4 regions of the Pseudomonas sp. LBUM1655 genome follow, and region 2 is predicted to be linked to each of the others. Evidence: predicted binding sites of a transcription regulator. Region 2 holds the regulator's gene; each other region holds the start of a gene.
What was found. Region 2 encodes FliA, which starts transcription of late flagellar genes. Its sites were predicted from a motif close to CTAAAGTTTNNNNNNNNNNNGCCGNTAA; they were not measured.

Region 1: ACA074_RS23160 (methyl-accepting chemotaxis protein) is a predicted target of FliA. The motif match lies at 940-967, and genes of this name have one in related genera.
Region 3: motA (flagellar motor stator protein MotA) is a predicted target of FliA. The motif match lies at 1,367-1,394, and genes of this name have one in related genera.
Region 4: ACA074_RS27340 (methyl-accepting chemotaxis protein) is a predicted target of FliA. The motif match lies at 1,159-1,186, and genes of this name have one in related genera.

What each region holds. Positions count from the first base shown of each region.
Region 1 covers NZ_CP166801.1:5,183,912-5,186,113, forward strand. The annotation lists gene ACA074_RS23155 (M48 family metallopeptidase) at 1-740, opposite strand, end outside; gene ACA074_RS23160 (methyl-accepting chemotaxis protein) at 1,003-2,202, shown strand, end outside.
Region 2 covers NZ_CP166801.1:1,783,274-1,785,475, forward strand. The annotation lists gene fleN (flagellar synthesis regulator FleN) at 1-450, shown strand, start outside; gene fliA (RNA polymerase sigma factor FliA) at 447-1,187, shown strand; gene ACA074_RS07995 (chemotaxis response regulator CheY) at 1,354-1,725, shown strand; gene ACA074_RS08000 (protein phosphatase CheZ) at 1,743-2,202, shown strand, end outside.
Region 3 covers NZ_CP166801.1:588,613-590,814, reverse strand. The annotation lists gene motB (flagellar motor protein MotB) at 1-443, opposite strand, end outside; gene motA (flagellar motor stator protein MotA) at 447-1,298, opposite strand; gene ACA074_RS02605 (HDOD domain-containing protein) at 1,465-2,202, shown strand, end outside.
Region 4 covers NZ_CP166801.1:6,054,899-6,057,100, forward strand. The annotation lists gene ACA074_RS27340 (methyl-accepting chemotaxis protein) at 1-1,055, opposite strand, end outside; gene ACA074_RS27345 (LysR substrate-binding domain-containing protein) at 1,237-2,157, opposite strand.

The DNA.
Region 1 (2,202 bases), 2.9 Mb from region 2:
GCCGGGTGAGTGCTCATGAACTCCGGTGGCGAACCTTCCGAGGCCTTGCTCATCTTGTTCCACAGGGTGATCGCCGCGTTCGGGTTGTATCCGGCACGGGCGGCCAGTTCCAGCCCGATCAGGTCGGCTTCGTTTTCGTTGGCACGGCTGTTAGGCAAGGTCATGCCGTAGTTGGCCACGGTGTCGGCCAGCGCCAGGCTGTCCTGACCCAAGCCAAACAAAGCACCCGCACCCTGCTTGGCCATCTCCATACCGTATGCCTTGGACATCGCTTCACGACCATGCTCGCGCAAGGCGTGGGCGATTTCATGGCCCATGACTGCGGCGATTTCATCGTCGGTCAGTTTCAGGCTGTCGATCAGCCCGGTGTAGAAAATGATCTTGCCGCCAGGGCCGCAGTTGGCGTTGAGCTCATCGCTCTTGATCAGATTGACTTCCCATTTCCACTGAGCGGCATCCGGACGGAAATTCGGCGCCTGGGCGATCAGGCGGTTGGCAATGGCCTGAACACGCTTGGCTTCAGGGCTAGTCTTGTCCAGCACGCCTTTGCTCGATGCTTCGCCGACGGTCTTCTGATACGACTGGGCATACATCTGGTCGACCTCTTGCGAGGACAGCATGCTGAACATGTACTGCTTGCGCTCCACGCCCACGGCGCCGCCGCTGGTGGTGTTGACCGACTGACAACCGGCCAGCAACAGCGCTGCGCTCAGTGCACTTACAACCAATGTCTTGTTCATTAAAAAGCTCCCTGAAAACCTGTCGCGTATCGTAGGCGGGTAATTGTATCGGCGCCAGATACAACGGACGTGTTGCACCGACTTTCAGAAGTTTCCCAACCGCGCTGTCGTAAAAAATTCACAGCGACCGGCAAGCCCCGGCAACTACGTCGCATACCGATCCATTTGCGACATCGCCGCCTGATCACGCCTTGCACCACTCATGGCTTATTGCCCGCTGCCGATACAACAGCGCAGACGTCCTCTTGCGTGCGGAGCTCCCATGAAGTTCAAGTCGATCCAGTTTTCCGTCGCCGCTCTGGCCGGCGCCATCGTTCTCAGCGTGGTCGCCGCGCTGGTGTTATATGCGCTGTTCTCCGGCGCCCGCACCCAAGAGATGGTGCAGCAGCGCACCCAGGCCCAGTTCGAGCAAGTCATCGAACAGCGCCTGACTTCGCTGGCGCAGACCCAGGTCAGCCAGATCCAGCGCGAACTCGAAGCGCCGTTGTTGATTGCCGGAGGGCTGGTGCGGGTCAATGCCCTGCTCGGCGCGCCGGGTGCCGATGGCCAGCCGCGACTGACCGTCAGCCGTGAGCAACTGATCAGCCTGATCAAGGAAAACGTCGAAAAGAACCCGAAGATTCTGGGTACTTACATCGGCTGGGAAAAAAACGCTCTGGACCACAATGACGCAGCCTACGTCGGCACTAGCGTAGTCGGTATCGATTCGGCCAACGGGCGCTTCCTGCCATGGTGGTTCCGCAATGACGACGGCACCCTGGGCCTGGACAAACTGGTGGACGTCGACGACCAGAAAGTCCTGTCCACCGGCGTGCGTGCCAGCGAGTACTACCTGTGCTCGAAAGAGAGTAAAAAATCCTGCGTGATCGATCCGGCGCCCTACAAGGTCGGCGACAAGATCGTCATGCTCGCCTCGTTTATTGAACCGATCATGCTCAACGGCGCGTTCCAGGGCATCGTTGGCGCCGACCTGTCGGTGAACTTCATTCAGGAAATGCTCCTCGCGGCCAACCAGAAGCTGTACAGCGGCGCCGGGCAAATGGCCCTGGTCGGCAGCAACGGGCGGATCGTTGCCTACACCAAGGACCCGAGCAAATTCGGCGAGAAGGTCAGCGACATTCTCGACGCCGAGCAGATCGCCAACATGGCCAATCTCAAGCGCGGCGAAGTCACCTACTCCGTCGACAAGGACAAGGGCCGGATCGAACTGTACCTGCCGTTCGGTATCGGCCAGACCGACGCACGCTGGACGCTGATGCTGCAACTGCCGCTCGACGCGGTGATGGCCGACTTGCAGAAACTGCAGGCTGACCTCGACGCCCAGCGCAAATCCGATACCTTCGGCATGGCCATGGTCGGCCTGATCATTGCCGGCATCGGCCTGCTGGTGATCTGGCTGGTGGGCCACGGCATCGCCCGACCGCTGAAGCAAATGGTCGCCATGCTGGATGACATCGCTCAG
Region 2 (2,202 bases):
GGTATTGGTGACTCGGTAGTCAGTTTTGTTCGCGCCGCGCAAGAAGTGTTGCTGGTGGTCTGCGACGAGCCGACCTCGATCACTGACGCTTACGCCCTGATCAAGTTGCTCAATCGCGATTACGGCATGAACCGCTTCCGCGTCCTGGCCAACATGGCCCAGAGCCCGCAAGAAGGTCGCAACCTGTTCGCCAAATTGACCAAGGTCACGGATCGTTTTCTTGACGTGGCCCTACAATACGTCGGCGCCGTGCCTTACGACGAAAGCGTGCGCAAGGCGGTGCAGAAGCAGCGTGCGGTCTATGAAGCCTTTCCGCGCTCCAAGTGCGCGCTGGCGTTCAAGGCGATCGCCCAGAAGGTCGACACCTGGCCGCTGCCTGCCAACCCGCGCGGCCACCTTGAGTTTTTCGTCGAACGCCTCGTGCAGCAAACGGCAGGGCCTGTGCTATGACCGCCAGCGGTATGAATTACTACAAGAAGTCGGCACGTGACGCGCAGTACGAATTGATCGAGCGTTACGCGCCACTGGTAAAACGCATTGCCTATCACCTGCTGGCGCGATTGCCGGCGAGTGTGCAGGTCGAGGATCTGATCCAGGCCGGGATGATCGGTCTGCTCGAAGTCTCGACCAAATATGACGCCAGCAAAGGCGCCAGTTTCGAAACGTACGCGGGCATTCGAATCCGCGGCGCGATGCTCGACGAAGTGCGCAAAGGGGACTGGGCGCCACGCTCGGTTCACCGCAACACCCGTATGGTCAGTGACGCGATTCGTGCAATTGAAGCTAAAACCGGCCGTGATGCTAAAGATCACGAGGTTGCGGCCGAACTCCAATTGAGTCTCGACGATTACTACGGGATTTTGAATGACACCCTGGGCAGCCGCTTGTTCAGTTTCGACGACCTGTTGCAGGACGGCGAACACGAAGGGCTGCACGAGGATGGCGCCAGTGCTCATCTTGAGCCGTCACGCGATCTGGAAGATGAACGCTTCCAGGCAGCGCTGGCGGACGCGATTGCCAATTTGCCGGAGCGTGAGCGACTGGTGTTGGCGCTGTACTACGACGAAGAGCTGAACCTCAAGGAGATCGGTGAAGTCCTTGGCGTCAGTGAATCGCGGGTCAGCCAGTTACACAGCCAGTGCGCGGCCCGTTTGCGGGGGCGTTTGGGGGAGTGGCGAGCGCGCTGAAGGCAGTGTGGGGACACTGCGAACGAGGCTGGTGCGGTGATAAACGGCACCGGTCTTGCTCTGTTGTGCTCCAGACAGTCTTCGAGTGCTGCGCCGATTGATTGAAGTGGCGCGTCCAGGTGCTGGGCGCGTTTAAGACTGCTTGGAGGTCGAATTGAACAAAGACATGAAAATCCTCATCGTTGATGACTTCTCAACGATGCGGCGGATCATCAAGAACCTGCTGCGGGATCTTGGGTTCACCAACACCGTAGAGGCCGACGATGGCGTCACCGCCATTCCGGTACTCAACAGCGGCAGCATCGACTTTCTGGTAACGGACTGGAACATGCCGGGCATGACCGGTATCGATCTGCTGCGTCACGTGCGTGCCGATGAAAAACTCAAGCACCTGCCAGTGCTGATGGTGACCGCTGAAGCCAAGCGCGAGCAAATCATCGAGGCCGCTCAGGCCGGTGTGAACGGCTACGTGGTCAAACCTTTCACGGCTCAGGCGTTGAAAGACAAAATCGAGAAGATTTTCGAACGCATCGGCTGATGACGCGCGGGGGAGCTATGGAGCATAACGAATCTTCACAGGGCGATTTTGAATCGACCCTGAAAAAACACGCGGTCGAACTGGTCGAGAGCCTTGAAAAAGGCAGGTTCGGCGACGCTGTGCAACTGATCCATGAGCTCAATCAGACCCGTGACCGCGGCCTGTATCAGGAAGTGGGCAAGCTCACACGCGAACTGCACAGTGCGATCGTCAACTTCCAGATCGATCCGCACATGCCGCAGGCCGAGGAAGTGTCGCAAATCACCGACGCCACCGAACGCCTGGGCTATGTGGTCAAGCTGACAGAAGCCGCGGCCAACCGCACCATGGATCTGGTGGAAAGCGCCACGCCGGTGGTCAATGGTCTGGCTGAAGAAGCCCAGGCCTTGAGCACCGATTGGGGTCGTTTCATGCGTCGTGAAGTCGGGGCTGAAGAGTTCCGCGAACTGGCGCGCCGGGTCGACGGTTTTCTGTCGC
Region 3 (2,202 bases), 1.2 Mb from region 2:
TCGAAGAGGATCTGGTCCTTGAACTTCTGCAGTTGCGGGTTCTCGTCGACCTTGTTCTGCAATTCTTGCAGGAGCAGTTCCAGGCGTTCCTTCTCGACCATCTCGGCCATGCCTTCGACTTGCTCGGCATCGACCGTGACTTTGTCCGGTTGCGGCTGGGATTTCACTTCAGGGTTAAGAGTGTTTTCCGGCGCCAGGGTCGGCGTACCGCCCAGATCGATGATGTACGGCGTGCCGCTTTCGGAGAAGCCGACCGGGTCTTTGAAATAGCCGGCGATGGCGATCTTCTGCTCAGGCGTTGCGGTGGACAGCAGCCACAACACCAGGAAGAACGCCATCATCGCCGTGGCGAAGTCGGCGAAGGCGATTTTCCACGCCCCGCCGTGATGCCCGCCGGCTATGCGCTTGACGCGCTTGATGATAATCGGCTGATTATTTTCCATGACTTAGCGACCGCGAACGGCTTGTTCCAGCTCGGCAAAGCTTGGACGGTGAGCCGGGTACAGAACCTTGCGACCGAACTCCACCGCCAGCGATGGCGGCATGCCGGATGCCGAAGCCACGAGCGAGGCTTTGATGGCTTCGTAGACATTCAGTTCTTCCTTGGCATCGTGAGCCAACGAGTGCGCCAACGGGCCGAAGAAACCGTAGGCCGCGAGAATACCGAAGAAGGTACCCACCAGTGCCGCACCCACGTGCAGACCAATCGACTTCTGATCGCCTTCGCCCAAGGACGCCATGGTCACCACGATACCCAGTACCGCCGCGACGATACCGAAACCCGGCATGGCGTCGGCAATGCCGTTCACTGCGTGGGATGGGTGCTCAAGGTCTTCTTTAAGGCTGTAAAGCTCCATGTCGAACAGGCCTTCCAGCTCGTGCGGAGCCATGTTGCCGGAGGACATGATGCGCAGGTAATCGCAGATGAACGCGGTCATGCGTTCGTCTTTGAGCACTGCCGGGTACTTGGCGAAGATCGGACTCGCGGCGGCGTCTTCGATGTCGCCTTCGATGGCCATCATGCCTTCGCGGCGGCTCTTGTTGAGGATCTCGTAGATCAGGCCCAACACTTCCAGATAAAAAGTGTGGCTGAAACGCGAACTGAACATGCTCAGGGATTTCTTGAGCACGTGCATCGTCATGTAGCTGGGGTTGGCCTGGAGGAATGCACCCAGCGCCGCACCACCGATGATCAACACCTCGAAGGGCTGGACCAGGGCGGCAATCTTGCCGTGGGAGAGCACGTATCCGCCGAGCACGCTCGCGAATACGACGATGATGCCGATAATTTTAGCCATAGGTAGAAAGTACTTATTTAAGTCGGGTTCAAGGTCATATTCGGAAGTTAAAAAATCTCTTCTTCTACTTATCGGCAAAACTGCGCCAGACTATAGCCAGTTCAGGCGAAAAGCCAATTTAGCCCATGCCGGGCGCGTCTACAGTCAGTGAAGATCTCGTCCAGACATGGCTAATGAAACGAACGTCCCACACGCAAAACCGACCACCCTCGACGGCTGGGTCAAGCTGCTCGATAGCGTGCGCCTGCCCGTGCCGCAAGAGGCTCACGACAAGGTTTGCCGGGCGATCCGTGACAATCGCAGCTCGCTGCGCGACATCGCCGACCTGATGCAGGACAGCCCTGCGCTGGCCTTGAGCATCATCCGTGAGGCGAATCGTCACACCCACGGCACCATGGCCACACCGGCCGAAAATCTTGAAGTTGCGATCAACCGTCTGGGTCTGGCCCGCACCGAAGAACTGCTGGCGCGCCTGCCTGCTCAACCGCAGATGCAAATCCCCAAGGCCTTGCGCCAACTGCAAATGATCAGCCAGCACGCCACGCAACAGGCCAACGGTTTTTTTGCCAGTCGCCTGGCGCGGCTGTGGCAGGACATTCATTGGGGCAGCCTGCTGTTTCTGTCGCCGCTGTGGCCGCTGGCACTGACCTATCCACAATTGCTTGAAGAGTGGGAACTGCGGGTTATCCACAAGGGCGAATCGGCGCGCACCGTCGAGCAGCAATTGTTTGGCGTGCGCCTGCTTAAAATCGCCGAGGCGCTGGTGCAAGCCTGGCACCTGCCGATCTGGGTGCAGCAGGGCTATAAGTTGCTGCTCAGCGAGCAACGCGAATTGGTGAAAGTATTGCGCATTGCCCGTGACAGCGAACATCCGTTGCGTCAGCAAAATCGTCTCGATGACGAC
Region 4 (2,202 bases), 2.0 Mb from region 2:
CTCAGATCCCCGGCGCCCAAGGCTTCGGCCTGACGCACCAGATCACTCAACGGTGCCAATTTGCTTCGCAGCAACCACACCACCGAACCGACCGCCAACAGCATCGCCAGCAAACTGCCGATGGCCAGTTGCGTACCCACGCTCCAGGTCACCGCACGGATTTCGGCTTTCGGCATGCTCGCCACGACCGCCCACGGCCCACCGTCGAACGGCACCGAAACGCTGTAGAAATCTTCAGCCTTGTCGCTCCAGAACTGGCCTTTGCCCGGGGTTTTGGCCAGGCCGCCAATCACCGTAACCGCCTGATCCAATGCTTGTACGCCCGCCGGGGCAACCAGCCATTTGTTTTGCTCATCCAGCAGCGCCAACGAGCCGGTCTGGCCGATACGGAAGCGCTTGAGGTTGTCGAACTGGGCGTTCTGCGCGTCGGTGTAGTCGAAGCCGACAAACAGCACCGCGATCACCTTGCCGCTGCTATCACGCACCGGGGTGTATTGAGTCATGTAGGAACGATCAAACAACAGGGCGCGACCGACATAACCCTGGCCCGCCATCAATTTCGCATAGGCCGGGTGAGCGTGATCAAGCAAGGTGCCGATGGCGCGAGTACCGTCCTGTTTGGTCAGGGAGGTGCTGACACGGACAAAGTCTTCGCCACTGCGCACGAACAGCGTGGCGACACCAGCAGTCATCTGCTTGAACTCGTCGACTTCCTTGAAGTTGTTGTTCAGCACTTCGCTGCCCAGGTGCAGGCCCGGTGTCTGGGTGCCTGCCACGCTCACGGGCTCACTCGGGTGAATGCTCAAACCTGCGCTGAAGCGCTTCTCGAACAGCCCGCTCAGGCGCTGGGTGCTTTCACGCAGCGTACCGTGGAAGGTGCTCAGTTGGTCGGCGAGCAGACGCGCCTCACTGGCCAAGTGCTCTTCACGGGTGGCGAGGTTGGCTGTATCCAGCGAACGCAGGGCGAACACCGTACTGCCGCTGATGACAATCGCCAGTATCACGGCGAGCGCGAGACCCAGCTGTGAGGCGATCCGAGCGCGAGGTTGAGACATGGACAGCTCCTGGCCGAACTTGCCGATCCTCCTTGATCGCAGCTCGGATAATTTTCTAATGGGGGTGAATCCTGGATACCGGCACGACGGTTCCACATGCACGTATTCGGCGGCAAAACCGAATACTTGAGCGAACAGCAGGGTTATGGCACAAGGCCGGCATTGTGACGGCTCGATCGTTTCAGCTCAAGCGCGTGACGGCCGGCAGCGCCATGGCGCGGACTTCGCCTTGCAGGAAGTCACTGAGGCGGCGCAAACGTTCACCTCCCGGCCGGGTTTTTGGCCACACCAGATAATAATTCAGTCCACTGGCGACGGCGGTGGGCCACGGCAGACTCAAACGTCCCTGCGCGACATCCTCGGCGACCATCAACAGATCGCCCATCGACACGCCGTAACCGCGCGCCGCTGCAATCATCCCCAACTCCAGCGTATCGAACACCTGGCCGCCCTTGAGCGACACCTGATCAGAAAGCCCCATATGCTCCAGCCAACTGCGCCAATCACGGCGATCCGGAGTGGGATGGAGCAATTCGGCGGACGCCAGACGCGCCACGTCCCATGGCTGGTCATTCAGCAGGTTGGGCGCGCCCACCGGGATCAGCTCTTCGGGAAACAGCAGGCTGGCCTCCCAGTCCGGCGGAAAATGGCCGTCGCTGAGTAACACGGCGCAGTCAAAGGGCTCATCGTTGAAGTCCACCGAGTCCACGTCCATCCAGGCACTGGTCAATTGCACTTCGTTACCCGGCTGCAAATGACGAAAGCGACTGAGGCGCGCCAGCAGCCAGCGCATGGTCAGAGTCGACGGGGCTTTCATGCGCAGGATGTCGTCCTCTGCGCGCAAGGTGTTGCAGGCGCGCTCAAGGGCAGTGAAGCCTTCACGGATGCCCGGCAGCAGCATGCGCGCCGACTCGGTGAGTTGCAGATTGCGCCCGCTGCGGTGAAACAAGCGGCAGGCGAAATGTTCCTCTAGCGTACGAATGTGCCGGCTCACCGCGCTCTGGGTGATCGACAGCTCCTCGGCCGCGCGAGTGAACGAACTGTGCCGCGCCGCCGCTTCAAATGCGCGCAGGGCATACAAAGGAGGAAGACGACGAGACATTCGGAAAGCTCCTATAGCGGGATGCGGCCAACTTATCAGAATCTG